Regions from separate parts of the Glaciecola sp. 2405UD65-10 genome, predicted to be linked through region 3. Evidence: predicted binding sites of a transcription regulator. Region 3 holds the regulator's gene; each other region holds the start of a gene.
What was found. The regulator MetJ, encoded in region 3, represses methionine synthesis genes. The targets are predictions, from matches to a motif close to TAGACGTCTAGACGTCTA.
Positions count from the first base shown of each region.

Region 1: a site for MetJ is predicted at 5,481-5,498, ahead of metK (methionine adenosyltransferase). Genes of this name have one in related genera too.
Region 2: a site for MetJ is predicted at 3,358-3,375, ahead of serA (phosphoglycerate dehydrogenase). Genes of this name have one in related genera too.

Region 1 is NZ_JBMEUF010000001.1:1,519,507-1,529,723, forward strand. It holds gene ACOI22_RS06915 (fructose bisphosphate aldolase) at 1-890, opposite strand, end outside; gene ACOI22_RS06920 (phosphoglycerate kinase) at 1,031-2,206, opposite strand; gene epd (erythrose-4-phosphate dehydrogenase) at 2,232-3,251, opposite strand; gene tkt (transketolase) at 3,281-5,272, opposite strand; gene metK (methionine adenosyltransferase) at 5,683-6,834, shown strand; gene ACOI22_RS06940 (M48 family metallopeptidase) at 6,872-7,678, shown strand; gene ACOI22_RS06945 (mechanosensitive ion channel family protein) at 7,788-8,627, opposite strand; gene ACOI22_RS06950 (hypothetical protein) at 8,844-9,035, shown strand; gene ACOI22_RS06955 (16S rRNA (uracil(1498)-N(3))-methyltransferase) at 9,221-9,949, shown strand; gene gshB (glutathione synthase) at 10,023-10,217, shown strand, end outside.
Region 2 is NZ_JBMEUF010000001.1:1,447,348-1,457,564, forward strand. It holds RNA gene ssrS (6S RNA) at 1-41, shown strand, start outside; gene ACOI22_RS06600 (ribokinase) at 95-991, shown strand; gene ACOI22_RS06605 (nucleoside hydrolase) at 1,014-1,955, shown strand; gene ACOI22_RS06610 (5-formyltetrahydrofolate cyclo-ligase) at 1,979-2,572, shown strand; gene rpiA (ribose-5-phosphate isomerase RpiA) at 2,585-3,262, shown strand; gene serA (phosphoglycerate dehydrogenase) at 3,403-4,632, shown strand; gene ACOI22_RS06625 (DUF481 domain-containing protein) at 4,700-5,452, opposite strand; gene ACOI22_RS06630 (DUF481 domain-containing protein) at 5,566-6,405, opposite strand; gene ACOI22_RS06635 (HDOD domain-containing protein) at 6,452-7,273, opposite strand; gene ACOI22_RS06640 (DUF1289 domain-containing protein) at 7,381-7,623, opposite strand; gene lpdA (dihydrolipoyl dehydrogenase) at 7,788-9,212, opposite strand; gene aceF (pyruvate dehydrogenase complex dihydrolipoyllysine-residue acetyltransferase) at 9,389-10,217, opposite strand, start outside.
Region 3 is NZ_JBMEUF010000002.1:109,298-119,514, reverse strand. It holds gene ftsE (cell division ATP-binding protein FtsE) at 1-625, shown strand, start outside; gene ftsX (permease-like cell division protein FtsX) at 622-1,602, shown strand; gene ACOI22_RS12615 (EAL and HDOD domain-containing protein) at 1,624-2,859, opposite strand; gene ACOI22_RS12610 (EAL and HDOD domain-containing protein) at 2,868-4,097, opposite strand; gene rpoH (RNA polymerase sigma factor RpoH) at 4,569-5,423, shown strand; gene ACOI22_RS12600 (YiiD C-terminal domain-containing protein) at 5,518-6,420, opposite strand; gene dtd (D-aminoacyl-tRNA deacylase) at 6,453-6,890, opposite strand; gene pip (prolyl aminopeptidase) at 6,903-7,853, opposite strand; gene ACOI22_RS12585 (hypothetical protein) at 8,040-8,273, shown strand; gene ACOI22_RS12580 (DUF2959 domain-containing protein) at 8,266-8,922, shown strand; gene metJ (met regulon transcriptional regulator MetJ) at 8,975-9,298, opposite strand; gene metF (methylenetetrahydrofolate reductase) at 9,437-10,217, shown strand, end outside.

The DNA.
Region 1 (10,217 bases), on a different contig from region 3:
GATGCGTCGTAAATGCCTTTAATAGCAGCGTCTAGCATTGTGTTAAATTCGTTATCTGACTGCTGCGCACTTAAGCCTTGAGTCAATGCACGTGAGAAGCTTGCAATCATACCCTTGTTTTGAGTGAGCTTGTTGTTTGCATCTTCACGGCTATACCCGCCTGACAAAGCAACCACTTTAAGTACTTTCGGATGGCTTACACATTCAGCATAAAAATTTGCTTGCTCAGGAATAGTGAGCTTCAACATCACCACTTGATCATCATCTAATTTATCAAGTTCAGACAAAATTGCCGCCTTTAATAACGCTTCGGCTTCTGCTTTTTCTGGGCTGTGAATGTCTACTTCTGGCTCTATAATTGGCACTAAGCCAGCTGCAATAATTTGCTTACCTACCGCGAATTGTTGTTCAACTACAGCGGTAATGCCTGCTTGATTTGCCATTTTAACCACTGAGCGCATTTTGGTGCCAAACACATCTTGTGCATTTGCTTTTGCAAGTAACTCGTCAAGGTTTGGAATAGGCTTCATCACTTGAGCGCCGTTTTCTTCATCAGCAAGGCCTTTATCCACTTTTAAAAAGGGTACCACTTGCTTGTTTTGCCACAAATAATGAGCAGACGATTTGCCATCAACATCACGATCTAAGGTGTTTTCAAACAAGATTGCGCCTAATACACGCTCCCCATCAAAAGCTGGACTCGTCATTATGCGAGTACGCATTGCATGTACGCAAGCAAACATTTCTTCATCATTGCTATAGCTAGATTCATCTACGCCATATAATTTAAGGGCTTTTGGCGTACTGCCACCACTTTGATCTAAAGCGGCAATAAAACCTACCGTGTTTTTAACTTTTTCCAACATAGCTTGCTGCGCTGCTGTCGTCATGTCTTACTCCTTTGTGGGTGTGTAGTGTATGTAAACATTTACATTTAGTGTGTGTAGTGTGAATGTAAATTTCACTTAGCGAACATTCAGCATAATCTAATACTGAATATTTCGCTAAAAAAATGCGCGAATAGTTCCTACTATTCGTCGCGGTCTAAAATAGCTACTGCGGGTAAGGTTTTTCCCTCTAGAAACTCTAAAAAGGCACCGCCACCAGTAGATATATAAGATACTTTATCAGCAATTTCATATTTGTCGACTGCGGCTAAGGTATCTCCGCCACCGGCAATCGAAAATGCATTACTTTCTGCTATCGCTTTAGCAATGGCTTTGGTGCCCTCGCCAAATTGATCAAACTCAAAAACGCCTACGGGTCCGTTCCAAACAATCGTTCCCGCGTTTTTCAGTATATCAGCTAAAGCTTGCGCTGAATTTGCGCCAATATCAAAAATCATGTCGTCGTCTTCAACTTCGCTCACATCTTTAATAACTGCTTTTTCATTTTCTGAAAATTGCTTACCTACCGCAACGTCGGTAGGTATAGGAATATCACCGCCATTAGCTTTAGCTTGGCTAATTAATTTTTTAGCTTGGTCTAGTAAATCCATTTCAACTAACGATTTACCTACATTGTGCCCTTGAGCAGCAATAAATGTATTTGCAATACCACCGCCCACAATAAGTTGATCAACTTTGCTTGATAAACTCTCAAGTACGGTAAGTTTAGTACTCACTTTAGAGCCACCTACAATGGCAACCATAGGGCGCGCTGGGTTATCTAAGGCTTTGCCTAGCGCGGTCAGTTCAGCATCTAATAATGGCCCTGCACATACTTCTTTGGCATATTTAGCCACGCCGTGAGTACTGGCTTGTGCTCGGTGAGCTGTACCAAAAGCATCCATTACAAATACGTCGCACAAATCTGCATATTGCTTGGCAAGTGTATCGTCGTTTTTCTTTTCACCTGCGTTAAAACGCACGTTTTCAAGCAGCACAACTTCGCCCGGCGATACATCAATGTTTTTACCTAAGTAATCAGCCACAAACTTAACGCTTTGCCCAAGATGTTCAGACAAATAATCAGCCACTATTTGTAAACTATATTGCGCCTCACCTTGGCCTTCTGTTGGACGGCCTAAATGTGACATCAAAATAACCGCAGCGTTTTTCTCAAGTGCCGTTTTGATAGTTGGCATAGATGCTCTTAAGCGTGCATCTGAGCTAATAACGCCCTTATCAACAGGCACGTTTAAATCTTGGCGAATAAGAACTTTTTTCTTGTTTAAATCAATGTTGTGCATCGCCTTAATTGGCATAGTATGTTCCTCTTACAAAGATAGTTTATTTGGAATAACCAATATTATGCATATGGTACGCAGTATCGAGCATACGATTTGCAAATCCCCACTCGTTGTCACACCACACTAGGGTTTTTACCAAGGTTTTATGAGACACCCTAGTTTGTGTGCCATCAACAATGCAGGAATGTGGATTATGATTAAAATCTATAGATACCAAAGGGTCTTCAGTATAGTCAATAATATTGACAGGGAAATGACGGCTCGCATTTTTTAATACAGCATTCACCATATTAGTATCAACTGAATCGCGTAAGGTTACGCTTAAATCCATGGCGGTCACATTTATGGTGGGAACGCGAACCGCTATGGCTTCAAATTTTCCGGCAAACTCAGGCAAAATACGTTCTATGCCTGCAGCCAATTTGGTATCTACAGGAATAATTGATTGGCTCGCCGCACGTGTTCGTCTTAAATCGGTGTGATAGGCATCAATGACTTGCTGGTCATTCATAGATGCATGAATGGTAGTAATTGTGCCGCTTTGCACGCCAAAGGCTTGGTGCAAGCATTGGATTACCGGCACAATACAGTTAGTAGTGCATGAGCCGTTTGACACAACGGTGTCACTTGCTTGTAAGCTTTTATGATTCACGCCATAAATAATAGTGGCGTCTACATCTTGGTTACTGGGCTGTGAAAACAAGACTTTCTTCGCGCCTTGTTGAATATGCTCAAGCGCATCAGCAGGTTCGCTATATACGCCTGTGCATTCAAGCACAATATCTACACCAAACTTGGCCCAGTCAATGTCAGATATATGAGCTTGATGTATAAGTGCTATTTGGTCAGTATTTATGTTCAAGGTTTGGTCGTTACTGCTAACGGTTTCACCAAATTGGCCATGAGCAGAATCATACTTTAATAAATGCGCCATTGCCTCTGGCTCAGCTAACTCATTAATGGCAACCACTTGAATATGCGTACGGTAGTTGTTCTCGTATAGGGCGCGCACAATGTTGCGCCCTATTCTACCAAATCCGTTTATACCAACCTTAAGCAAGGTTTTTACCTGTTAATACAAACTGTGACTTATAAGGCATTCACTGTTTCTACTATGGCACTTGTTGTAATTCCAAAGTGTTCAAACAACTCGCCAGCAGGTGCAGATTCACCAAAAGTGTCCATACCTATAACAGCACCGTCAAGGCCAACATACTTATACCAAGTATCTTTTGCTAGCGCTTCAACAGCAACACGTTTGGTGACCGATTTAGGCAATACCGCTTCACGGTATTCTTTTGATTGGCGATCAAATACATCAGTACATGGCATTGATACCACGCGAACGGCTTTACCTTGAGCACTCAACTCTTTCGCAGCATCTACGGCCAAATGCACCTCAGAACCTGTTGCAATAAGAATAACGTCAGGTGTGCCATCGCTATCAATAAGCACATAACCGCCACGCTCAGCGTCCATTAACTGCTGCTGTGAGCGCGCTTGCTGTGGCAAGCCTTGACGCGTAAATACCAAGGTAGTTGGACCGTCAGTTCGTTCTATGGCCGCTTTCCAAGAAATAGCTGATTCCACTTGGTCACACGGACGCCATGTATCCAGATTTGGCGTTGCTCGCAAGGCAACAAGTTGCTCTACTGGTTGGTGAGTGGGGCCATCTTCGCCTAAGCCAATTGAATCGTGGGTATACACGAATATAACCGGTTGCTTCATAAGAGCTGCCATTCTTACCGCGTTTCTTGCATATTCCATGAACATTAAGAATGTTGCGCCGTAAGGCTTAAAGCCGCCGTATAAACACAAGCCGTTCATCATTGCTGACATACCGAACTCACGTACACCATAATAAATATAGTTACCGCTAGCGTCTTCTGCAGACACGCCCTTACTGGTGTTATGAATGGTTAAGTTTGAACCCGCTAAATCAGCAGAACCGCCTAGCAATTCAGGTAAAATTGGCGCATACGCGTTTAAGGCATTTTGTGATGCTTTACGCGTGGCTGGGCTTTCAGGGTTTTGCTGAAGTGCTGAAATGTACTTAGCACATGTTTTGTTCCATAACTCTGGTAGCTCACCTTTTTTGCGGCGAACAAATTCAGCGGCTAATTCAGGATGCGCAACTTGATACTGGTTAAACATTTCATGCCAATCAGCTTCAGCCTGTTCGCCTTTTGATTTAGCATCCCAACCAGCATATACATCATCAGGAATTTCAAAAGCACCGTATTCCCATCCAAGGGCTTTGCGCGTTAATACAATTTCGTCATCACCTAGTGGTGCACCATGGCAACTTTCGCTACCTTCTTTATTAGGTGACCCAAAACCAATCGTGGTTTTACAACAAATTAGGGTAGGCTTGCCGGTTTCAGCTTGTGCCTTTTCAATTGCCGCTGCAAGTTGCTCTGAGTCGTGCCCGTCAACATCGCTAATTACCTGCCATCCGTAAGCTTCGAAGCGCTTTGGTGTATCGTCGCTAAACCAACCTTCAACTTCACCGTCAATAGAAATGCCGTTGTTATCCCAAAATGCGATTAGCTTACCTAAACCCAAAGTACCTGCTAATGAACATGTTTCGTGGGAAATCCCCTCCATTAAGCAACCATCACCCAAAAAGGTGTAAGTATAATGATTGACCACGTCAAAGTTATCTTTGTTAAACTGTGCAGCCAGTACTTTTTCAGCTAACGCCATACCTACGGCATTACTAATGCCCTGACCTAACGGCCCAGTAGTGGTTTCTACACCCGGTGCGTAACCATACTCTGGATGGCCTGGTGTTTTAGAATGTAGTTGTCTGAAGTTTTTAAGTTCTTCAATTGGTAAATCATACCCACTTAAATGGAGTAAAGAGTAAAGCAGCATAGAGCCATGACCGTTTGAAAGAATAAAACGATCGCGGTTTGCCCAGTTTGGGTTAGCTGGGTTGTGTGATAAATAATCACACCATAGTACTTGAGCAATATCAGCCATTCCCATTGGGGCACCAGGGTGACCTGATTTGGCTTGTTGAACTGCATCCATACTTAACGCGCGAACTGCATTGGCTAAATGACGACGAGAAGGCATAACTACTCCTTGAAAAGATAGGTTAGCGTACTGATATTAGTAAACTGTATTAGATTTATTAAAAAAATCGGGTTGTATTGTTACTCAGCAGTTAACGTACTTCAATAATTAAATCTTGTTTTAGCCATATTTTATTACAATGTCTAAGAACAAAATTTGAAAAGTTTACGTATTAGGAATCTTGGGGTAACACATCCTATATTATTTATAGACATTTAGACGTCTAGAAGTAAAGACTGGTAAATCATTTTCAAGCGTTTATAATGCACGGGTAAGCATTATTTGAATTTTAAAAGTTAGCGTAGAAAGTATTATATGAGTGTAGCAAATGTTGCACACGTTATTGAGTGATAGAAAACAATAGCGCCTTGTATACTCGCGATAACTTCTACCATTAATCAGGAACAATTATGACAACACATTTGTTTACTTCAGAATCAGTATCTGAAGGCCATCCAGATAAAATAGCTGATCAGATATCAGATGCGGTACTTGACGCTATTTTAAAAGAAGATCCAAAAGCACGCGTAGCCTGTGAAACCTTTGTTAAAACAGGAATGGTATTAGTGGGTGGCGAAATTAATACTCACGCATGGGTAGATATTGAAGAAATTACCCGCCAAACGGTCAAAGAAATAGGCTACACCCACTCTGATATGGGCTTTGATGGCGAATCTTGCGCGGTTCTAAACGCAATTGGTAAGCAGTCACCTGATATTAACCAAGGTGTTGACCGTGAAAGTCCTGAGAAACAAGGTGCGGGTGATCAAGGTTTAATGTTTGGTTATGCGAGCAATGAAACTGATGTACTTATGCCCGCCCCTATTACCTATGCTCATAGATTGGTAGAACAACAAGCGAAATTAAGAAAAAACGGAAAACTTGATTGGTTGCGTCCTGATGCAAAAAGCCAAATCACTTTCGTGTACGAGAACAATAAACCTGTGGGTATAGATGCGATAGTTCTGTCTACTCAACATTGCGATAGCATTAGCACCAAAGATTTGCGCGAAGCGGTAATGGAAGAAATTATTAAGCCCATTATACCTGAGCAATGGCTAACATCTTCTACCCAATTTCATATTAACCCAACCGGGCGCTTCGTAATTGGCGGGCCTATGGGTGATTGCGGCCTAACGGGTCGTAAAATTATTGTTGATACATACGGCGGCATGGCTCGCCATGGCGGCGGTGCATTTTCAGGTAAAGATCCATCAAAAGTAGACAGAAGCGCCGCATACGCAGGGCGTTATGTTGCTAAAAACATTGTGGCCGCGGGCTTGGCTGAGCGCTGTGAAATTCAAGTTTCGTATGCCATTGGTGTTGCACAACCTACCTCTATTAGCGTTGAAACGTTTGGTACAAGTAAATTGCCAGAATCTACCTTAGTTGAGTTAGTAAAACAGCACTTTGATTTAACCCCTTATGGCTTAATTCAAATGCTAGCGCTAGAGCAACCCATTTATCAGGCAACAGCTGCTTATGGGCACTTTGGCCGTGAACAGTTCCCGTGGGAAGCTACTAATAAAGCAGATGCACTTAGAAGCGATGCTGGGCTATAATAGCCCATCATTTATTGCTTAGTAAGGAATGCTAAATATGAAAGTTTCACTCACCAGCATGAAAAAAACGGTCTTAGCTTTGGCTACCGCTTCTATTTTGGTGTCTTGTGCTACGTCACCAACGGGCCGTTCACAGTTAATCATTTTTCCAGATTCACAGTTAAATGAAATGGGCGAGCAAGCCTTCACCAGCATGAAAAGCGATATAAAAATATCGAACCAACGTGTTGAAAATGCATTGGTTCAATGTATTGCTAATGAATTGCTCGAATTTGTGCCTAGTTCAGTATTTGACGGCGAATGGGAAGTGGTGGTGTTTGATGATGCCCAAGTAAACGCTTTTGCATTGCCAGGCGGTAAAATTGGTGTTTATACAGGCTTGTTGGGCGTTGCCGTTAATCAACATCAAGTAGCCGCGGTGGTGGGTCACGAAATTGGCCACGTAATAGCGCGCCACGGTAATGAGCGTATGTCGCAAAGTGCTGCAGCGAGTTTTACTCAGCAAGGCATTGCCGCTATTTTGCAGTCAAATGAAGTGGCGCAAACACCGCTTATTATGCAAGGTTTAGGCTTAGCGACACAATTAGGTACGCTGTCATATAGCCGTGATCATGAAACCGAGGCGGATATTATAGGGCTTGATTTAATGGCTCGTGCTGGTTTTCAACCACAAGAATCAGTTGAGCTATGGAAGAACATGGCTGCGAACAGTAGTGGAGAAAAGCCGCCTGAATTTTTATCTACTCACCCTGCTGAAAGCACTCGCATTAAGAATTTAAGCGCCAACATGCCAGCAGCTACAAAACTGTATAACAACGCAGCCAATAAAGCTGATTGTAGTTAAACTTACTTTTACGCCTTGTTAAGGTGATTACATCTACGTAAACGCATAAATTGAAGACAAAAAAAACCCTTGCTTAGCAAGGGTTTTTTGTTACATCAAAGATAAAAGCTTAGTCTTTGCTTTCTGATTCGTCTTTGTGTACATGTACATCCATTTGCGGATATGGAATAGAAATTCCTTCAGCATCAAAACGTAATTTAACCGCTTCAGTGAAATCAAATTTCAAGCCCCAGAAGTCACCCGCTGCCGCCCAAGGACGAACAATGAAGTTAACGCTGCTATCACCTAGCTCAGATACTGCAACTTGTGGTGCTGGCTCAGCTAGAACGCGAGGGTCAGCTTTAATCATTTCTTCTAGAACAGCTTTAGCTTTCTTAAGATCATCATCGTAACCAATACCAAATACCATATCTACACGGCGAGTATCTTTAGCACTGAAGTTAGTGATGTTGCCACCATAAATAGCACCGTTTGGAACAATGATTTCTTTGTTATCAGGAGTAGTCATAAGAGTAGTAAAAATACCTACGCTGTTTACTGTACCCATAGCGCCGCCAGCTTCAATGAAGTTGCCTGCTTTGAAAGGACGGAATACTAGTAACATTACGCCTGCAGCAAAGTTTGATAATGAACCTTGTAATGACAAGCCAATCGCTAAACCTGCAGCTGCTAAGATAGCCGCTAGTGAGGTAGTATCAACGCCTAGTTGGTCTAATGCAGCAATAATAACGAACAACATTAAGATAGCTCTTACAATTGACTTCAAAAAATCAATTAGCATGTCGTCGTATTTAGATTTAGCCATTAATTTGCCGAAAACATTAACTAAAATGCTTACAACAATTTTACCAACTACATAAATAACAAGTGCCATCGCAATGTTAATTGCAAATGGGATAATAAATTCATCTAAATACCTAGATGCATCTTCAGCAGTTAAATCGAACATGGTGTAATTCCTTTATTTTTTATTGTGTTTCTAATGAGTGTTGCTTTAAAAGCGGGTATAAAATACCAACAAGTAGCAAAAAAACAACAAAAATCTTTGTAAAAGTGTCACTAATTTGCAACACTATGAAGATACAGTATAAAAAAAATCACAAACTCAATCATGCTTTAGTCTTGATTGTTCGAAAAATCAGCAAGTTGGGGAGGAAACCGTACCATGAACGTAGATTTGTTGCTTATGCTCGGTTCATTGCTTTTATTAGCTATCTCGGGTTTATTAGTATTCTGCTTTACCGAAGCAAAGGGAAAAAACACACCCCATGCTCGTAGAGAACGCACAGTAAATATGCGAGAAAACCTAGATAAGCCAGTTAACAAGCAGATATCGATGGGAAAAGAACTCATTTAAATGAGTTTGTATTAAATATAATTTAAAAAAAGGCGAGCATTACATAATGCTCGCCTTTTTTATTTTTCTAACTTGTTATGCCTACTTATTATAAATGCATTGCAATATAAAGCGAAAATACTAAACTCCCAAACTATCATTGCTAATTACAGCATTTCGTATTTCCCGTCAGTAACGAGTCTTTAATGAGAATACCGCGCTTTTACATCAACGATAATTTAATTATTGATAACACCATTAATTTACCTGCAGAGCTAGCGCATTATATGGCCAATGTTCTACGCTTAAAACCAGGCGCACCTATTATACTGTTTAATGGCAATGGCAGTGATTACCCTAGTGAAATTGCCGATATTACAAAGCGCAAAGCCAGCGTTTTAGTTAATTCACAAATTAGTATTTCCCTTGAGTCAAAACTTCATCTGCATTTAGGCCAAGGTGTGTCTAAAGGGGATCGCATGGATTTTGCCTTGCAAAAGGCTGTAGAATTAGGCGTGACTGAAATCACGCCTATACTCACTGAAAACTGTAATGTGAAACTTGACGAACAGCGTTGGCAGAAAAAGCACCTTGCATGGCAAAAGCTAATCATAGGTGCATGTGAACAAAGCCAACGAAATGTTGTGCCTACCTTACATGAGCCGGTGACTATGCAGCAATGGATAGGCCAAAGCAGCGAATTAGACAAGGTAATACTTGCCCCGGGCGCTAAAACTTATTTGTCGGGCTTAAATAAGCCGCAGAAAGGTTTTCGTATAGTAATTGGGCCTGAAGGTGGTTTGAGCGAACAAGAGGTTTATACTGCTCAGCAAGTGGGTTATACGCCAGTGAATATTGGTAGTCGAATTTTACGCACAGAAACCGCAGCTATAGCAAGCTTGTCGATACTGCAATCTTTGCACGGTGATTTATAAACACACTCGGTCTTGGTTTATGTGAATTAGACCATACTTATTGAGTCATACTACACGGATATATCAAAGCATAATGACAATTAAACTCGGCATAGTAATGGACCCAATTGAGTCTATTAACATAAAAAAAGACACCAGCTTCGCTATGATGCTTGAAGCACAAAAACGTGGTTACGAAATTTATTATATGCAGGTGAATGACTTGTATATTGACAATGGAGAGCCGCGAGCAAGCGTAAAACAGATATCGCTTAAAGAAGACCCAGCC
Region 2 (10,217 bases), on a different contig from region 3:
GCGCACGGACGAAAAGTGTACAGCGGCATTTTGGGAAGCTCCCTTTTCAATACTCAATTACAAACGCTAGTAGTTCATCTACCAGAGGCAATAAATGGCAATTTATAATTTTGGTTCTATCAATATTGATCATGTTTATTTAGTTCCACACTTCGTAGCCCCCGGCGAAACCTTATCTTCAACTGATTATCATTCTGTACTAGGTGGCAAAGGCGCAAACCAATCTATTGCCTGTGCTCTTGCAGGTGCCGATGTAAAACATATAGGTGCAGTGCATTCTTCTGATTCAGCCTATATAACTAGCATTCGTGCAGCCGGTGTAGATTGCCAATATATAAATGAACAAACGGCTGTTGCCTCAGGTCACGCTATTATTCAAGTGTCTGAAAGCGGCGAGAATGCCATTGTGCTTTTCACTGGTGCTAACCATACCCTTCAGGCTAGTGACATTAACAAAGTAATTGAGCAAGCGAACAGTGATGACTGGGTACTGCTTCAAAACGAAACTAACGCAATTGAAAGCATTATTGAAATTGCAGCTAGAAAAGGTTTAAAAATTGCCTTTAATCCAGCGCCAATGACACCAGAAGTGGCGCAATTACCCTTGGAAAAAGTAGAGCTTCTTATTGTTAATGAAATAGAAGCAATGCAATTAAGCATTACCAACAGCGTTGAGCAGGCTTATAAAGCGCTGCACGATAAATATCCAAATACCAAAATTTTAATGACTTTAGGTAAAGCAGGCGTTAAGTATATTCATGGTGATAAGCACATTGATATGCCTGGCTTCTCGGTAGAGGCGGTTGATACAACAGCCGCTGGCGATACCTTCACTGGCTATTTTTTAGCAAATTACCTTGATCAACAAAATCCAGAACATGCATTGAAAAGTGCTTGTGCAGCGGCTGCAATTTCAGTAACACGCTCGGGTGCAGCGCCTTCAATTCCGCACAAAGACGAAGTAGACGCGTTTTTACAACAAGCTAAATAATAGCTGAACATTGGAAAAATTCATGACACATAAGATTATATTAGATACTGATCCTGGCATTGACGATGCAATGGCAATATTTTTCGCTTTTCAAGCAAAAGAAATAGACGTACTAGGCCTAACCACTGTTTATGGCAATGTGCCCGTTGAAATGGCGGCGCAAAATGCCCTAAGCCTAGTTGAACTTGCCGGGCTTGATATTCCCGTGTGTAAAGGTGTAGGCCGTCCTTGGGTTGGCCCTGAATCAACGTATGCGCATTTTGTGCACGGTGATGACGGTTTTGGCAATATTGATCACCCACCTTCAAGCCGTACCTTAGACCCACGTTCGTCAGCACAGTTTATTATTGATAAAGCCCGTGAGTTTCCTGGTGAAATTACTATTGTTGCGGTTGGCCCATTAGGGAACTTAGCCCTTGCTTTACGCCTAGAGCCTGAATTACCAAAACTAATTAAAGCGGTCAATATTATGGGCGGTGCAGCGTTTGTTCCAGGTAACGTAACACCTGTAGCAGAAGCCAATATTTGGAACGATGCTCATGCGGCTGATATCGTATTTTCTGCTGACTGGACTATTAACATGTTTGGTTTAGATGTAACTTACGACGTACCATTTGCGCCTCAATTTATTGATACTTTAGCTGAAGTTAACCCCATACTAGGTGGTTTCGTAGCGAAAGCATCTCAGTTTTATATGGAGTTCTATTCGCAGGGTAAAGATGAGCAAGTATGCTTTTTCCACGATGCTTATCCAATTGCCCACCTCATGCATCCAGAGTTATTTGAAATGACCAACGGCAATATGCGTATTGGCACAGGTGAACTTGATAAAGGCCAAACTATGTTTGCACCGGCAAATACCACCATGAGCCCTCTTTGGTTAGAGTCACAAAAATCAAACGTGGCAACGCAGGTTGATCACGAAGCTCTGACGGAACTGTTTGTATCAACCTACGCTTTGTAAGCGTTATATAAGGCATTGTTTACGTGCTTAGACAGGAATTACGGCGCACTTTTCGTGAAAAGCGCAATGCCTTAAGCCCACACGAACAACACCAAGCCGCCACTGCTATTGTTGATATTTGGCGCAGCTACGCTGAGCCAAATATCAATGTCCAAAAAGTGGCTATCTATTTAAGCACCGATGCTGAGCTTAACACTTCTTTTTTAATAGAATACTTTTGGAAGAATAATACTGAGGTATATTTACCTGTTATTCATCCTTTCACGAAAGGGTATTTACTGTTTTTAAAATACACCCGCAATACCCCCATGAAAACCAATCAGTTTGGTATTTTAGAGCCGATTTTAGATATCACTCAAATGTGCTTAGTCGAAGAACTTGATGTGATTTTTACGCCATTAGTGGCTTTTGACCAAAGCGGTAATCGTTTGGGAATGGGCGGTGGCTTTTATGATAGAACGCTTGTTAAGTTAAACAACAAGCCTTCCACGAAAAAGGCAAATACCCGAATAATTGGCCTTGCCCATAATTGTCAGAAAACAGTGTCATTACCTGTTGAAACATGGGATATTCCCTTACCTTATATTCTAAGCCCTAGCCATTTTTATACTTTTTGATAGGAAATCAACATGAGCACTAGTGAAGCAAATTTAAGCCAAGATGAGAAGAAACAAGCCGCTGCTAAAGCTGCCATAAAATACGTTAAAAGCGATGCTATTGTGGGAGTGGGTACCGGTTCTACCGTAAACTTTTTTATTGATGCCCTAGCTGAACATAAGCATAGAATCCAAGGGGCAGTATCAAGCTCTGATGCCTCTACTGAGCGTTTAAAAGGCCATGGTATTGAAGTATTTGATTTAAACGAAATAGACCAACTTGATATATACGTTGATGGCGCTGACGAAATAACAGAGCATAAGCATATGATCAAAGGTGGAGGTGCTGCACTTACCCGTGAAAAAATTGTGTCAGCGGTGGCTAAAACCTTTGTTTGCATAATTGACGATACAAAGAATGTACCCGTGCTGGGCAGCTTTCCTTTACCCGTAGAAGTGATTCCTTTAGCACGTTCATACGTAGCGCGAGAAATTGTGAAGTTAGGCGGCGACCCAGAGTATCGTCAAGGCGTTGTAACTGACAACGGCAACCACATAATTGATGTACACAATTTGCGAATTGTTAACCCCTCGGAATTAGAAACACGATTGAACCAGATTGTGGGTGTAGTAACGAACGGTTTGTTTGCTCATCGCGGCGCAAATGTGGTAATTACGGGCACCAATACAGGTGTAGAAATAAGCGAATAAAGATTACGTACTCATTTAAGTAGCTTGTTTATAGATTTGCTTTAAATAGTACTTGCGAAATAGCTGTATTTTGCTATCTTTCAATCTTCATTAAATAGACGTCTAGATGTCTTAATTTCAAGGACAAGGTTAGTACCCTCATGAGTAAAAAGTCATTAGCTAAAGATAAAATCCGCATATTGCTCTTAGAGGGCCTTCACAACAGTGCCCTTGAAACATTTAAATCCAATGGCTATACCAATATTGAGTCCTTGAAAACGTCTTTACCTGAAGACGAACTAATTGAAAAAATTAAAGATGCTCATTTTGTTGGCATTCGCTCGCGTACTCAATTAACAGAAAACGTATTCCAAGCGGCTAAAAAGTTAATTGGCGTGGGTTGCTTCTGCATTGGTACGAATCAGGTTGACTTACTTGCAGCGCAAAAACGAGGCATTGTAGTTTTCAATGCGCCATTTTCAAATACTCGTTCTGTGGCTGAATTGGTACTTGGTCAAATTATTTTATTGCTACGTGGTGTACCAGAGAAAAACGCAAAAGCCCATCGCGGAGAATGGGAAAAGAGCGCGGTTGGCAGTTATGAAGCACGCGGTAAAACCCTTGGTATTATTGGTTACGGACACATTGGTACGCAGTTAAGCATTCTTGCTGAGCATTTAGGTATGCGCGTCCAGTTTTATGATATTGAAGATAAGCTAGTGTTAGGTAATTCAACCCAAGTTAAAACGCTTAAAGAGTTGTTGAATACCTCTGACGTAGTAAGTTTGCATGTGCCAGAAACTGATCATACGCAAAACATGATTGGCAAAGCAGAACTTGAACAAATGAAGCCCGGTGCAATTTTGATCAACGCCGCACGCGGAACGGTAATTGATATTGAAGCCCTAAGTGCTAGCCTTGAAGCCGGTAAACTCAATGGTGCGGCTATTGATGTATTCCCTGTTGAGCCAAAATCTAACAACGAAGAATTTGTGTCACCTTTAAGAAAGTTTGATAACGTTATTCTAACGCCGCACGTGGGCGGTTCTACTCAAGAAGCCCAGCAAAACATTGGCATTGAAGTGGCCGGTAAATTGGTTAAATACAGTGACAATGGCTCTACCCTTTCAGCGGTTAACTTCCCTGAAGTGTCGTTGCCATCACATACGAATCGTTCACGCCTATTACACGTGCACGTTAACCGCCCCGGTATGCTGACGCAAATTAACCAAGCCTTTGCTGATAAGTCTATTAATATTGCAGCCCAGTACCTGCAAACAGATGAGAACATTGGTTATGTAGTGGTAGATATTGACGCTGAGAACGCGGCCGAAGGCCTTGCACAGTTAAGTGCAATTGAAGGCACCATTAAGACTCGATTACTTCACTAATTGTGATGTTTATTAGGCATAAAAAAAAGCGCTAAAAAGCGCTTTTTTTGTGCCTGTAATTTATAGCTTAGAAAAAGCTATAAACCAAAGTTACTGCAGTTTCTGTATCTAGTTTTTCAACACCAACAGCTACATCTGTATTGTGATCAAATTTCAAAGACAGCTTCATAGACAAGCCGCCAGCAATTTGCGCTGATAAGGCGCTTTCTGCTCTTGATTTGGTGTTCTCGTCACCAATTTCAGTACTGAACGTTTGCGTAAAACGAGCTGTTTCAGAAATATTCCACTTGTAGTTTACCGCACCACGAATAATTAAGCCGCTAACTGATTCGTCATTCAAGTCTTTAGCATAAGAGTAACCAGGACCAACACTGTAGTCGAAGCTGCTGGTTTCATCTTCCCAAACCTTCTGGTTCCAACCCGCAGCAATTGTTGATTGGTACTTATAGCTGCTGAAACGGTCATCTTCATAAGATGCGAAACCGAATAAACGGTGGTTAGGGTTTTCTAACTTGTAGTTACCTTGCGCAGATGCAAAGAATTTTTGAGCAGATGTTTGCTCTTCTTCAATTGTTTCACCATCTACCACATTTTCAACAGTGTCTTTTTTATACAATGCGGTGAATTTATATTCGTTGCTCCACTCTTCTAGCTCTTGCTTAGCTGACAAACCAGCACTACCTGAGGTAGTTTCAGTGTTACCTGAGGTGAAGATAAATCCGAATTCACCGTCCATTGTTAAGGCTTTTTCGTCTGCGGCAAATGCAGTAGAAGTGGCTAAGGCGCTCAAAACTGAGGCAAAAATAAGTTGCTTTTTCATGGTTAGTCCTTTGTATAATGTTCATCGTCACGCTTGCAACAGCTAAAATTCAAGCGAAACTTGCTGATTTGCTAAGTTTGCGGCATTTTAGCGATTTTAAGCTAATAATCAACCTAAAAGAACTGATAGACCATAGAAACACTAGTTTGTGTAGACAAAACCCGGTCTTCTTCTGCCACGTTTTCGTTAAATACCACGTTAAAAGATAGCTTCATTCCAAGCTTTTTAAATATGGTTGAGGTGAAAGAGGTATTTGATCGAGCTTTGGTGAGTCCGCTACCCACTTCAGCAGAAATTTCTTGTCTGAAGCGTGCATTTTTATTGAACTTCAAACTATATAGCAAGGTGCCGCGTGCTATAGGACCCGACAAACGAATGCCCGTTCTTTCCTGTAAAAAATGACTGTACCCTGGACCTATGCTGTATCTAAATTCCGATTCGGGATTTTGCCACATTACCTGGCTCCAACCCGTAACTGCGGTGAATTGCTCGCGCAATAGATTAAATTGGTTGTCATCATATTCTACGTAGCCAAATAACCTTTTTGTTTCGTCAGTTAGCTTGTAGTCAAATTGGCCAGAAACTGAAATACGCGTTGTTTCGATTTCATCGGTTCCGCTTTCACTACTAGATGAATCAACCGTATTGATTCGTTGAAGGAGCTGTACTTCGTAGCGATTACTCCAATCTACTAACTCTTGGCTTGAATCTAGCGCTAGCTTAATCATGCTAGTATCGGAATTACCGGTGGTGATTAACAATCCCACTTCGCCATCTAGTGCAAAAGGCCTATTGGGGTTTTGTTTTCTATCATTAGTTTTGAAAAGGGAGGCAAGTAAGTCTTTTTCTTTACTAGGATCTTTAAAAAAATCCGACGCTTTGCTTTGTCCAAAGCATGGCAACTGCCATGCTAACAAGCCCAGTAAAAAAATTGTTTTTAAAATCTTCAACATTGCGCGTTCTTATTTTTTTGTAATAACGCGCAAATGCCAATTTATTTTAATTTATGGCCTGTGCTATTTTAAACGTTTCTGATTGCGCGAATTCAAAAATGATATCATATTCATAGTCATTTAAGCCAATAGATTGCGTCGCTTGAAGATTAAAATCTTCATGGCTAAGCAATGCCTTCCCCTCTTTCTTTTCTGCCATAGCCGCTGCCATGTATAACACCGACTCGTCAAGACTCAACTGTTGATGTGGGAAAAGCGTTAACTGTGTTAGGGTTTCGTGTAAATTGGCGGGCAACTGGAAACTTTCAAGAATTCGCCCCGAACAATGGCAAAAAGTGAATCCGAATGCAGCACGCTGGGCCTCGAGTGGGAGCATAGTGTCTTTTGCATCAAGGTATTTTTTATAGCCAGCTTGTAGCTTGGTGGCGCAAATTAGCTCAGCTAAATTCATTAAAATACCCATTACGAAAAATCGCTCGCTTCCCCTGTTTTGAATTTGCTGTGCAATACTTCTAGCAATAAGCCCCTGCATCACCGCTTTTTCCCAAAAGGCTTTAAAATCAATTGGCTCACTGCTTAAGGCTTTAAATGCCAAGTTTGCGGTTTCTGCCATTGTTATATTGTAGGCAGCTTCGCCACCAATAACGCCTAAGGCTTTATTAACGCTAGTTACCTGAGACGGGAAGCGAAATAATGCGCTGTTAGCTAACTTGAGTACTTTAGCGGCAAGTGATGGATCTAAAGATATAATTTGTGCAATATCATCTGAGCTAGACATAGGATCATCTAATAACTGACGTATCTTCACGCAGGTATCGGGAAGCGTAAAACTTTTATTAGCATATTTTATTAAGGGCATCATCGACATAAGTTATCTCTCATTGGCACAACCACATTGTACTATGAGTCACTGTAAGCTTAGGTGCAGGTGTTAATACCATGTTGATGTTATGCATACCATTTGAAAAATGGTCGCTAGAATAAATCGCCTTGCTGGAAATGAGTCTCGCTTTTTGAACCCGCTTTTTTGCGAGCGTCAAAAGCTTTTTTACGCCTATTGCATGCTTTCACAATTATTCGCTTCGTGCCGTCATCAACATCATTCCAATGCTGACGCTCCTCTCTGCTTCTAAAACAGCCTAAACAGTAGCCACGAGGTCCCGATTGGCAAACGCCAACACAAGGGCTTGGTATGTTAAAAAACTCCAACTGCTGCATTTAGATGATTACGACTGAAGGGCTAGAATGAGGATATTATAAGCACTTTTTTTCTATATACGCCAGTAATGAAAACTCGCAATACCAATAGGCTTAAATAAAACTTAAAAAAAAAGCCAAACTTTCTACAAAGCTTGGCTTTTATATTCTTCAAAAACTAAAAGCTATTTCTTCTTTTTGGCTTTTGGATTGGGTAAATCAGTAATTGAGCCTTCAAAAATCTCAGCAGCTAAACCAATAGACTCGTTTAACGTAGGGTGTGCATGAATAGTTAAACCAACGTCTTCTGCGTCAGCGCCCATTTCAATTGCTAAACCAATTTCACCTAACATTTCGCCCGCGTTTGTTCCAATAATCGCACCACCAATTACTCGGCCAGTGTCTTTTTCGAAAATCATCTTGATCATGCCATCGGTTGCAGCAGATGCAATTGCGCGCCCTGATGCCGCCCACGGAAAATTAGCTGTTTCGTAATTAACGCCTTGTTCTTTGGCTTCTTTCTCAGTTAAGCCTACCCAAGCGATTTCTGGCTCAGTGTAAGCAACAGATGGAATACATTTAGGGTCAAAGAAGTGTTTCATACCAGAAATAACTTCAGCCGCTACGTGGCCTTCGTGCACCGCTTTGTGTGCAAGCATAGGCTGACCAACTAAGTCACCAATAGCAAAAATATTTGATACGTTTGTACGCATTTGCTTATCAACACTAATGAAGCCACGCTCATCAACTTTAACACCAGCTTTGTCGGCGTCAACAAGTGAACCATTTGGTTTACGGCCTACCGCAACAAGTACTTTGTCGTAACGCACTGCCTCGGCGGGTGCTTGCTTACCTTCAAAGCTCACATAAACGCCATCTTCTTTAGATTCCACAGCCGTTACTTTTGTTTCAAGCATGGTGTTGAACTTATCTTTGATGGTTTTCATATATATTTTGATGATGTCTTTGTCAGCTGCTGGAACTAGCTGATCTAAAAACTCAACCACATCTATTTGCGAACCTAGTGCGTGGTAAACAGTGCCCATTTCTAGACCAATTATACCACCACCAAGTATTAGCATTTTCTCTGGAATGTCTTTCATTTCCAATGCGCCGGTACTATCAATAATACGGTCGTCATCTTTTGGAACGAATGGCAAAGAAACTGGCTCAGAGCCTGCAGCAATAATTGCGTTATCAAATGTTATTGTGGTTGTTCCGCTATCGCCTTCAACAACTAAAGTATTTGCACCTGTAAATTTACCGTAACCTTTTACATGCTCAACTTTACGCATTTTAGACATACCCGATAAGCCACCCGTTAATTGCTTAACTACTGAGTCTTTCCAATCACGAATTTTGTCTAAATCAAAGGTAGGCTCGCCGAATGTTACGCCATGGGCTGATAAGTGCTTTGCTTCTTGAATAACTTTAGAAACATGAAGAAGCGCCTTTGAAGGAATACAACCTACGTTTAAGCAAACACCACCTAGGGTGTCTCGTGCATCTACCATTACGGTGTCAATGCCTAAATCTGCGGCTCTAAAAGCAGCTGAATAACCACCAGGGCCCGCACCTAATACCACTAAACTTGTTTTAATTTCGCTCATTTGAATTATGACCTCAAAATTTTTATATGCGCACTATAGTAAAGTAAAATATGCGCTAGTTCATCCCCATATGTTTTAAAAGTGAGCGCCACCGTTAATAAAACATACAAGAACGTGAAATAATAATGCTGTAAGTGAATCTGCGCTTTACATCACTTACAGCTAAACCAATCACTTTATAAAAGGATACGTCGTATATCTGCCAAACAATCTGATAAATGCACCGCGAATCTTGCCGCTAATGCACCATCAATAACACGGTGATCGTAAGACAAAGATAAAGGGAGCATTAAACGAGGCTGGAATTCTTTACCATCCCATTTTGGCTTAATTTCGCTCTTTGATACACCTAATATGGCTACATCTGGCGCATTTACAATAGGTGTAAACGCCGTGCCACCAATACCACCTAAACTTGATATGGTAAAACAGCTCCCTTGCATATCGGCGGCTTTTAATTTGCCATCACGTGCTTTAACACTAATTTCCATTAGTTCACGTGAAATATCTAGCACACCTTTCTTATCAACATCACGCACCACCGGCACTACTAAGCCTCCAGGAGTGTCTACAGCAATACCTATGTGGTAATACTTTTTCTGAATCAGGGATTCGCCCGATTCTGAAAGTGAAGTATTGAAGGTAGGGTACATTTTCAATGCATCAGCAACCGCTTTCATCATAAATACAAGTGGTGTAATTTTTACCCCAAGTTTACGTTTTTCAGCAATTTGATTCTGCTCTTTTCTGAATGTTTCCAAATCAGTAATATCAGCTTCTTCGAACTGCGTAACATGGGGGATCGTTACCCAATTACGGTGTAAGTTTGGACCTGATAATTTCTGGATGCGCGTTAACGGCACTTCTTCAACATCACCAAACTTAGAGAAATCAACTTTAGGCGGTGGCAATACCTGTAAACCACCAGAACCTTGACCCACATTAGTGCCTGGAGACATTTTAGGGCGTGACAGTTCATATTTAACATATGACTGAACGTCTTCT
Region 3 (10,217 bases):
CCACGTTGAGCAGGGCGAAATGGCTTTCTTAACCGGGCATTCCGGCGCCGGTAAAAGTACCTTACTAAAATTAATCAGCTTAATGGAGCGCCCAACGGTAGGCAAGGTGCTAATTAATGGGCATGATTTAGGCAAAATAAACCGTAAACAAATAGCTTATATTCGCCGCGACATAGGCATGATTTTTCAAAGCCACCAGTTATTAATGGATAAATCCGTATTTGATAACGTAGCGTTGCCACTTATTATTGAAGGGCACACGCGCAAAACAATCACCAAAAGAGTGGATGCTGCACTTGAGATGGTTGGACTGAGTAGCAAAGTAAGAAACTTGCCCATTACCTTATCAGGCGGAGAGCAGCAGCGTGTAGGTATTGCGCGAGCCGTAGTTAATCGACCCCCTTTGCTATTAGCTGATGAACCTACCGGTAACTTAGATCCTAAATTATCAATGGAAATCATTCGTTTATTCGAAGATTTTAATAGTGCAGGGGTATCTGTGTTTATCGCTACTCACGATTTAGGCTTAATCGCACGAATGAAGTATCGCACCCTAACCTTAAAAGATGGGCGAATGATAACCGATGGCTTGTCACAATCTTCGCAAGAGGATACGTGGGCATGAGCATTCTTTTTAAAGGGCGAAAACAGGCTTCGGCTTCACAAAAAGTGGGTATACTGCAGCTTATATTAATGTTTTTCATTGATCATATTAGGCAAAGTGTAAACAGCCTAGGTGAATTGTATAGAAAGCCGTTTTCAGCTTTAATGACCATTGGCGTTTTGGGTTTTAGCATTACCTTACCAAGTACCTTGTACATTATGGTCAAAAATACTGAACAGGTAACTGAACAGTGGCAACAAGCCTCTGAAATATCCTTATTTTTACGAGCTAATGTCAAGCCGCCTCAGGCACAGCAGTTGGTAAAGCGTTTATCAACGTGGAAAGAAATAAGCGAGGTGAAATACGTTTCCCCGGAACAAGCCTTAGATGAGTTTCAGCGTTTATCAGGCTTAGGCGAAGCGCTTGACTATTTAAACGAAAATCCTATGCCTGCAACCGTATTGGTGGTGCCTACAAGTAAACACGCTACCCCAACTGCAGCGGGTATGCTGCTTGATAAGCTTCGCAAAGAGCGCGAAGTTGACATAGGAAAGCTAGATATTGAATGGCTAGAACGTTTGTATAGTTTGCTCGCTATTGCTAAAGAATTGGTGTTGCTTTTGGCGGTATTGCTGTTTTTTGCTGTAGTGTTAATTATTGGAAACACCATTCGTTTAAATATACTTAATAAGCGAGATGAAATATTGGTCATGAAATTGGTAGGCGCAACAGATGCGTTTATTCAGCGACCATTTTTATACACAGGATTTTGGTTTGGTCTACTAGGGGGCTTAATGGCTTGGCTAACGGTAAGTATTATACTTTGGTGGATAGGGCATAGCCTTGACAATTTAGCGCAGCAATATCAAATTCAAATGAATATTACCGGCTTAAACATGCAGGCTTTAGGGGTTATGCTGTTGCTTTCAATTACCCTAGGTTTATTGGGCTCGTTCATATCAGTGCAAAAACACGTGAATGAAATTGAGCCCGAATAATAATGATTTGTCAGTTAAGGCTTAAGTGTAACCTGGGCTAGTGACAGGAAAACATGGCGACATTGCTTTTGTCATATCGTATTGCCAACGCATCGCTTCACGGTGGGTTTCAATCATAAAGTCTTGTGTTAAGGATAAGCGGTTGCCGCTTGCGATCAGTTCGTTCCAATCTCCGGTTTCAATGGCTCTAACACACGCCAGCACACCGTATAAATGCCCCTGTTTATGAATCAAGGCTTGCTCAATTTTGTCATCTAAGCCTAAGCCCTCAATTAATACTCGTAAAGGTTTATCTAAAATAACATCGAGCAAAGAAAACAAGCCTACCAAAAATGCAGACATTGCGTCTGCAGAGCCTTCACATTCTGCGTCAACAAGTTCACAAAATTTAGCTCGTGATAAAGACAAGTTAAGTAACTCATTTGGTTTGTCTGAATTTAAACTGGCTAATGACACAATGGCAACGAAACGTCGTACCATAAGCTCGCCTAAGTAGTTAAGCGCATGGCGAATTGATGTAATTTTGTATGACTTATTCACCAATGGGTTATTGATAAACTTCATCAACATAAATGATAAGGTCGGGTCAGTCTCAAAAACGTGCTGAAGATTTTTAACATCCAATTCAGATTTGGCCATCTCCATCATTAACTGCATATTGGCTAATTTACTGGTTGGAGCCGGTTTATTAGTGTTTGTGGCTGGCTCTAAAAAGAAAAAACCTTGTACATAGTCAATTCCAAGGCTCTGACATTGTTCAAATTGAAAGTAGCTATGTACTTGTGTAGCAATGATTTTAGCATTTTTGTTTACAAGCTTAGCTTTTAATTCGCGAATTTCAGAGGGCGTGGTGTGCAGTACTTCACACTTTACGTAATTGGCTATTGTTAATAACTCAGGCAGTTGCGCATGATATAAGCTTATTACGATTTCAAAGCCCGCTTTTTTCAAGCTTTCAATTTTGAACGTTTCTCTAAAAGAGGGCTGCGCTGTAATGCCAGATACTTCAACAATAACGTCGTCTGGAGAAAAATGCTCTCTAAAAATATCAATTTCATCAATGTTTAAGTTGACAATGGTTTTACCCACTTGCAATAGCTCATCAATGCTAAGTCCATGTATAGGTTCGTTATTTACACTTAAGGTACTCATATCTATAGGATAGGCACCATTTGTTTGATTGCGATAAACAAACTGATAAGCAAACAATTGTTTTTTTAAATTGAAAACGGGTTCTCTTGCGTAAATATTGTTCATATCAAAACTTATTTAAATGTATTTTTCATATCATGTGCCCACTGAGAGGCTTCATAATAAAGCGAAAATAATGTTGGAAGATCTATCTTTGTGGTTTGAGCGAGTTTATCTATCTCTTGCCAATCGGCGCGCTCAAAAGCAACACATAAGCGATATTGATAGGCTAATTTTCCATGAGTGCGTTGCTGGCACAACACGTCTTTGCATTCATCTGAAAAAGGTAATGAAGACATTAAGTCTTGCATTGGTTTATCTAATAAGGCATCAACCAGTGAAAACAGACCCATAATAAAGCCATTGGGTGGGTCTTCTTTTACATCCATTTGGGTGCCTAGTAATTTACAAAATTGCGCGCGTCGAAGGCTGCTCACTATTAACTCTAGAGGTTTATTCCCTTTTAAATTAGCAATTGCGAGTAATGCTATGAATTTTTTTAACTCCACTTCGCCTAAGTATTTAATAGCGTGACTTAACGAACCTATAGAATGGCGTTTATTTAACATTGGACTATTAATAAACCGCATAAGCTTAAAAGACAGGCCAAGATCAGTCTCAAACACTTTGTTTACATCGTTTAAGTTGAAATCAGCCGATACACTAATGCCAACTAATTCAATGACGGAGGAAACGGAGACTTCTATGTTTCTATGTTTCACCATTTCTGGTTTAGATAGAAAATAGCCCTGAAAATAATCTATGCCTAGCGGTAACAACTGATCAAATTCTTCAATTGTTTCAACGCGTTCAGCAATGAGTATTTTACCATCGTCTTTTAGCTTCTTAATTTGTTCAAGCCGGTTTTCATCACTTATGTCAATATCATTGACTTCAATCTTGATAAAGTGCGTAAAAGGTAACAATACATCCCATTTTTGTGAAAAGTCGTAATCATCTAGCGCTATTTTGTAGCCCAAATCGGAAATATGTTGGCAAGCTAATATGAGTTCTGGACTCACATTAACGGTTTCCACAATCTCTATTACTACATCTAATGGATTCAAGGTTGCGGGAAATCGATACAATAAGGTATCTTCGTGAAAATTAATAAATGCCGGTTTGTTAAATGTGATACTTTCAAGGCCTATAGTGAGATGGCTATCAGCGAGCATATTGCTGGTAGCTTCATCTGGTAATACGTCTGGAAAGCAATTTTCTACCCCATCGCGAAATAACAGCTCATAGGCAAATACTTGTTTTTTTCGATTGTAAATAGCTTGCCTTGCAACATATGCAAACATTGATAATGGAACCCTTTATTTATAAACCCTGAAAGAAATCAAAATAAGCATATAGACGGTGGTAATTGGCGAATCCCAGCCTACAAAAAATGGATTTACTTATTTATTCTTAATAGTTAACGGTCAAAGTGCCGAAATATTAAATAAAGATTGATCTAACTACGCTTAAATTAATTATAATTTATTGTATAATTCACTTGAGTTTTATTCGTTTGGCCTTATATTCTTAGGCTGATACAAATTTTGAAAGATTCGCGCAGAACTTACGGTCTTTTCTAGTGTCATAGTTGTGAATAAGAATAAGGCCGTGCAATAGTTTGTACGCAAATTTTCACTTTGCACATAGCGCTTTTCGGTAAAAGTCATTTATTATGGCCGTTTCAATGCCGATACAAGCAAAGCAGTGCAGCAAACACACAGCTCTTATTAATTTTTTCGACTGATTTAAAGTCTGCGTAATACGAGGTAACAATGAAACAAGATATTTCATCTTTAGCATTAGCGGTTTCTCAAGGCGGTAGCATAGAAAGTTATATGCAAGCTGTATCTAGCATTGAGATGTTAACCGCCGAGCAAGAAAAATCATTGGCAACGCGTTTGTTTGAGAACGAAGATCTAGAAGCTGCGCGCGCATTGGTGATGTCGCACTTGCGTTTTGTTGTGCATATTGCGAAATCTTATGCTGGTTACGGCTTACCGCAAGCGGATCTTATTCAAGAAGGCAACATTGGCTTAATGAAAGCCGTTAAGCGTTTTGACCCTAACGTGGGTGTACGCCTAGTGTCTTTTGCAGTACATTGGATAAAAGCTGAAATTCACGAGTTTGTGCTGAAAAACTGGCGCATAGTAAAAGTGGCGACCACTAAAGCGCAGCGAAAATTATTTTTTAACCTACGCAAAGCGAAAAAGCGTTTAGGTTGGTTTACTCATGAAGAAGTGCAAAAAGTAGCTGAAGAGTTGAACGTAAGTACTAAAGAAGTGCTACAAATGGAATCGCGGATGGCAAGCCAAGACACTGCATTTGATTTGGGCGCTGATGATGATGAGTCTAGTACCTTTAGCCCGGCACAATACTTAGAAGATAAATCAACTGACGTTGAGATGTCGGTAATTAATTCTGACCATGATGCGACTGCGACTCGCCGCTTACATGCAGCCATTCGTACACTTGATCAACGCAGCCAGCATATTATTGAAACTCGCTGGTTAGCGGATGACAAATTGACACTGCAAGACTTAGCTGATGAATACGAAGTATCAGCTGAGCGTGTAAGACAAATTGAAAAGAACGCTATGAAAAAACTTCAAGCTGCAATGGCTGCGTAAATTAACGCCTAAATGCCACTTAGCTAAAAGAATAAAGCTCTGATAAACGAAAGTTTAACAGAGCTTTTTTATTGGGTGAGAATATTGTAGCTTATTATTCAGCTGCGGGAATTACCCAGTATTGGCCCGTAAAAGATGCAACAGGATTGTTTTCGTCAAAAATATCCACGGTCAGTGAAATAGGACACTTCTTATTTTTTTGTAGTAATTCAAACTTCGCGCTAACACTTTCAATATTACATACCCCTCTAGGGCGCATAGTAACGGGTTTATTATAGTGTATATTAGCGTCGCCAAGCACTATCTCACCTTTTAAGCCCTTTTGTTTAAGCTGCAAGAAAATCATGCCCCAGCCTGTGAGTGTTGCCAATGAATAAATACTGCCAGCAAACATAGTGCCGTGCATGTTAATGTTTTTATTAAGTGATGCACGAGTTTCAATGGTGCTTTCTGTATAACGATACAGTTTAATTCCCATGTGTTCTGAAATAGGGATTTGTTCGTGCCAAGTATTTTGAAGTTCTTTACACCACTTCGGGTGCAGCATCAAAATACTGTTGTCGACTAAATTTTTCACCATTTGCTTACGCTTCAATTTACCTAATTCGGTAGGAGCGTCGTCCAGAATTTCAAAACCACAAGCAGTAAAAAATTCAATAGAGGTTTCTCTAGAATTGGTTACGGCGCGCTCAGCGCCCAAATCGCGCGCTACTTGCTCTAGCGCCGACATTATAACGTGTCCAACACCTTTGCGGCGATAGTTGTCAGAAACCGCTATATGGCGAATTTGTGCTTCTTCTGAGGTGTTTAGGTGTACTCGCCCAATAGCAACAATTTCACCTCGAGCGTTTTTAACTACGCGATGCTCACTCACCCCTTCATATTCGTCTTTTTCTGAGCCTAATGGAAAGCCCCATGGCTCTCTAAGCCAGCGCCATCGGCATTCAAAATAACTACTTAGCTCTTCTTCGCTTTGTGGAGTCGCAACACTGAACACATATCATCCTTTTTTTAGATGCATCCCTAGTTTCATACCTTAATTGTAAAGGTGGCGGGACCATCGTTGACTAAAGCAACCTGCATATTAGCACCAAAGCGCCCGCTTTGGCAGGGGAGATATTCTGCTTCAAAATGTGCGATGAATGACTCATACATGGCTAAGCCATGTTCGGGAGAGGCTCCATTAGAAAAGCCAGGCCGGTTGCCTTTGTGCGTGTCGGCCACTAAGGTAAATTGTGATACCACTAGTAATTGACCTTCAATATCTAGCAAGCTTTTGTTCATTTTGCCGTTTTCATCTTCGAACATTCTAAAATTAGCGACTTTTTTAGCTAATAGTTTCATGTTTTCAGTGGTATCAAGTTTCTCAACACCGAGTAAAAGTACTGTGCCTTTGTTTATTTGCCCTATTATTTGTTCATCAACACTTACGTGAGCGTGAGTTACTCTTTGTATCAATCCAATCAATTTTGCTACCTACTACTTATTATTGAGTTGAGTTTCCATTTTTCTAAGTGCTCCAACAAGCGCTAAACCAATGCCGTTCTCGGTCATACTGTGGCCTGCGTCTTCAACAATGGTCATATTGGAAAGCGGTAAATTATTATTTAATAACATCGCACTTTCACATTTACACACCATATCGTAACGACCATGCACAATTTCAACTGGAATATGCTGTAATACATCGCAATTTTTGATTATAAAATCACTATCAAAAAAGCAATGGTTGAGGATGTAGTGACACTCAAAAAGTGCCAAGGTGTATACTTGTTGGGTAGAGGCAAAATCACTTGCTTTTTCTTGGCCTTCCAGTAATCGAGATATCTTGCCTTCCCAGTCAAACCATCGAGCAGCGGCCTCTAGCCTAACACTCTTATCTGCATGGGTAAGATCAGCATAAAAGGCTTCACACACTTCTTTACTGTTTTGCCCCTTGTAATTGCCTATAAAGCGTTTGTATTCTTCGTAAAATACCTGAGCCGCGCCACCTTGTGCAGAAATAAACCAGTCGGCATCTTGGTCACGGCCTAAAAATACCCCTCGAAGTACCATGCCGCTCACTCTGTTGGGATGCTTTATTGCGTAGCTCAAGGCTAAGGTTGTGCCCCACGAACCCCCAAATAATAACCATTTTTCAACGCCAAAATGCTTTCGTAGATGTTCAATATCATCAATAAGTTTGCCTATGGTGTTGTTTTCTAAACAACCAAAAGGTTGTGACCTGCCGCAGCCTCGTTGGTCAAATGCAATGAGTCTGTAATTTAAGCCATTAAATGGCCAATGGTAGTTGTGGCCTATCCCAGCGCCGGGACCGCCATGAAGAAATAACGCGGGTATACCGTCAGGCATTCCTGATTCTTCAACGTGAAGTACTTGCGAATCTGTTGTCGCAATTTTATATGATTTAATTCTTTTAAAGCTGTCCAAATCACGGTTACCTTGTGGTTTGATGTAAGCAATTACAACTCAAAAACTTGCTTCACATAGTTTAGTCCATTTACTACTGCAACTTTTTGTTTAAAACCTTTGCTGAATTTTATCAAATACTACGCTACACTATTTTTATGTCATGTATATACTTGACGCATTAAAAACAACAAAAAAGGAAATTAAATGGCGGGTCAGGGCTCAGGCGGTAATGTTATAGCGGCTTTATGCAATATTTTTATTGCGGGATTAGGGCAGCTAGTGCAAGGCAGAATATTAGCCGCGATATTGTTTTTTATTTTTACCTATGGTGGTTACTCATTGTTCTTCCTTGTTTTCCCTGCCATTATTGGCGCGATAGCACACATATGGAGTATTATTGATGCCGCTAAATTCGAAAGGAGACGCCGCTATGAATAAGCGTATATTTATATTATTGGCTATAGTGACTACATTAACTGCCTGTACCGCCGCAATTCAAGACACTTACTTTGACTTGTGGGAAAAGGTGGGCGTTGAAAAACGTGAAATTTTAGTGGATAGAGTGGAAGCTGCACAAGAAACGCAGCAAGATGCACAAGAACAATTTGCCAGCGCTTTAGAAGAGTTTAGTGCACTTATATCTTTTGATGGCGGTGAACTAGAAGACGTTTATGAAAACTTAAACGACCAATTTGAAGCAAGTAAAAGCAGCGCAGAAGATGTCAGTACGCGCATTGATAAAGTACAAAGTGTTGCTGAGTCTTTGTTTCGTGAGTGGGAAGCAGAACTTGAGTTAATTACCAACCAAAATCTCAAACGTGATAGCCAACGCAAGTTATCTGATACTCAGCGTAAATATTCAGGTTTGTTAAAATCAATGAGAAAAGTTGAAAGTAGTATGGAGCCTGTTTTGCTAGCGCTTCAAGACAACGTTTTATACTTAAAACACAACTTAAATGCGAATGCTATTGGTGCGCTACAAGGTGAGTTTTCAACTATTAAGAAAGACGTTAATAATCTTTTGCAAGAAATGAATACTGCCATTACGCAATCTGATGAATTTATTGAAACACTTCAAGCACAATAATATTTAAGCAATAAACACCAGCGTTGGTTTTCTGCCAACGCTGGTTACGTGTTTAGTCTTCAGCTTCAATCTTAGCAACATCAATTCCCATACTCTCCATAATATCGCGAGCTTCTTGCGGGATTCTAAATTCGTTATCTTTCGTTAAATCAGCATCGTTCGGTAATGGTTGCCCGGTAAATGCATGCAAAAACGCTTCGCATAACAATTCAGAGTTGGTTGCGTGCCGTAAATTATTAACTTGCCGACGAGTTCTTTCGTCAGTCAGAACCTTTAAAACATTTATAGGAATTGAGACCGTTACTTTTTTAACTTGCTCGCTTTTCTTTCCGTGTTCCGCGTAAGGGTGTATGTAGTTGCCGTTCCATTTTGCCATTATTATTTTCATTTTAGTTATGTCGTTATTTAAAATTCTAACTGTTATAGCGAAAAGATCAATCTAGACGTCTAAATTGCTTGACGTCTATAGCATATTTACGTAATTTAGACGTCTAAACGTCCAGTCAGGTTAAATATGGTTTCTTATGCACAGGGTATCGACGCCCTTAATCAGTCGTTAAGTGAGTTACGAGACATAGATGTTTCGTTCGAATTTTTTCCACCGCAAACGCCTACTATGGAAGAAACCTTATGGAAATCAGTTGAACGCTTAGCGCCTTTGAAACCCAAATATATGTCAGTTACATATGGTGCAAACAGTGGCGAGCGTGATCGCACACATTCAGTGGTTAAACGTATACAGGGTGAAACAGGCGTACCAACTGCACCGCATTTAACCTGCGTAGATGCCAATGAAGCTGAATTAAGAGCCATTGCAAAAGACTATTGGGATTCGGGTATTAAACGTATTGTAGCGCTACGTGGTGATTTACCTGAAGGGATGGATAAACCTGATTTATACGCATCTGATTTGGTTGGAATTTTAAAAGATGTTGCCGATTTTGATATTTCCGTAGCGGCATATCCGGAGAAACATCCCGACGCACCTAATGACCAATTTGACTTGCTTAATCTTAAACGCAAAGTAGAAGCAGGGGCAAACGAAGCGATTACTCAGTTTTTCTTTGATACCAGTGTGTTTTTACGTTTTCGAGACCGAGCAGCCGCGGCGGGTATAGATGCAGATATAGTGCCGGGTATTTTGCCTGTTACAAATTATCAAACATTGGTTCGCTTCGCGGGTATGACAAATGTTCATGTGCCCGGTTGGCTGCATAAAATGTACGACGGACTAGAACAAGATGACCAAGCAACGCGCAATCTACTAGGCGCTAACATTGCCATGGATATGGTAA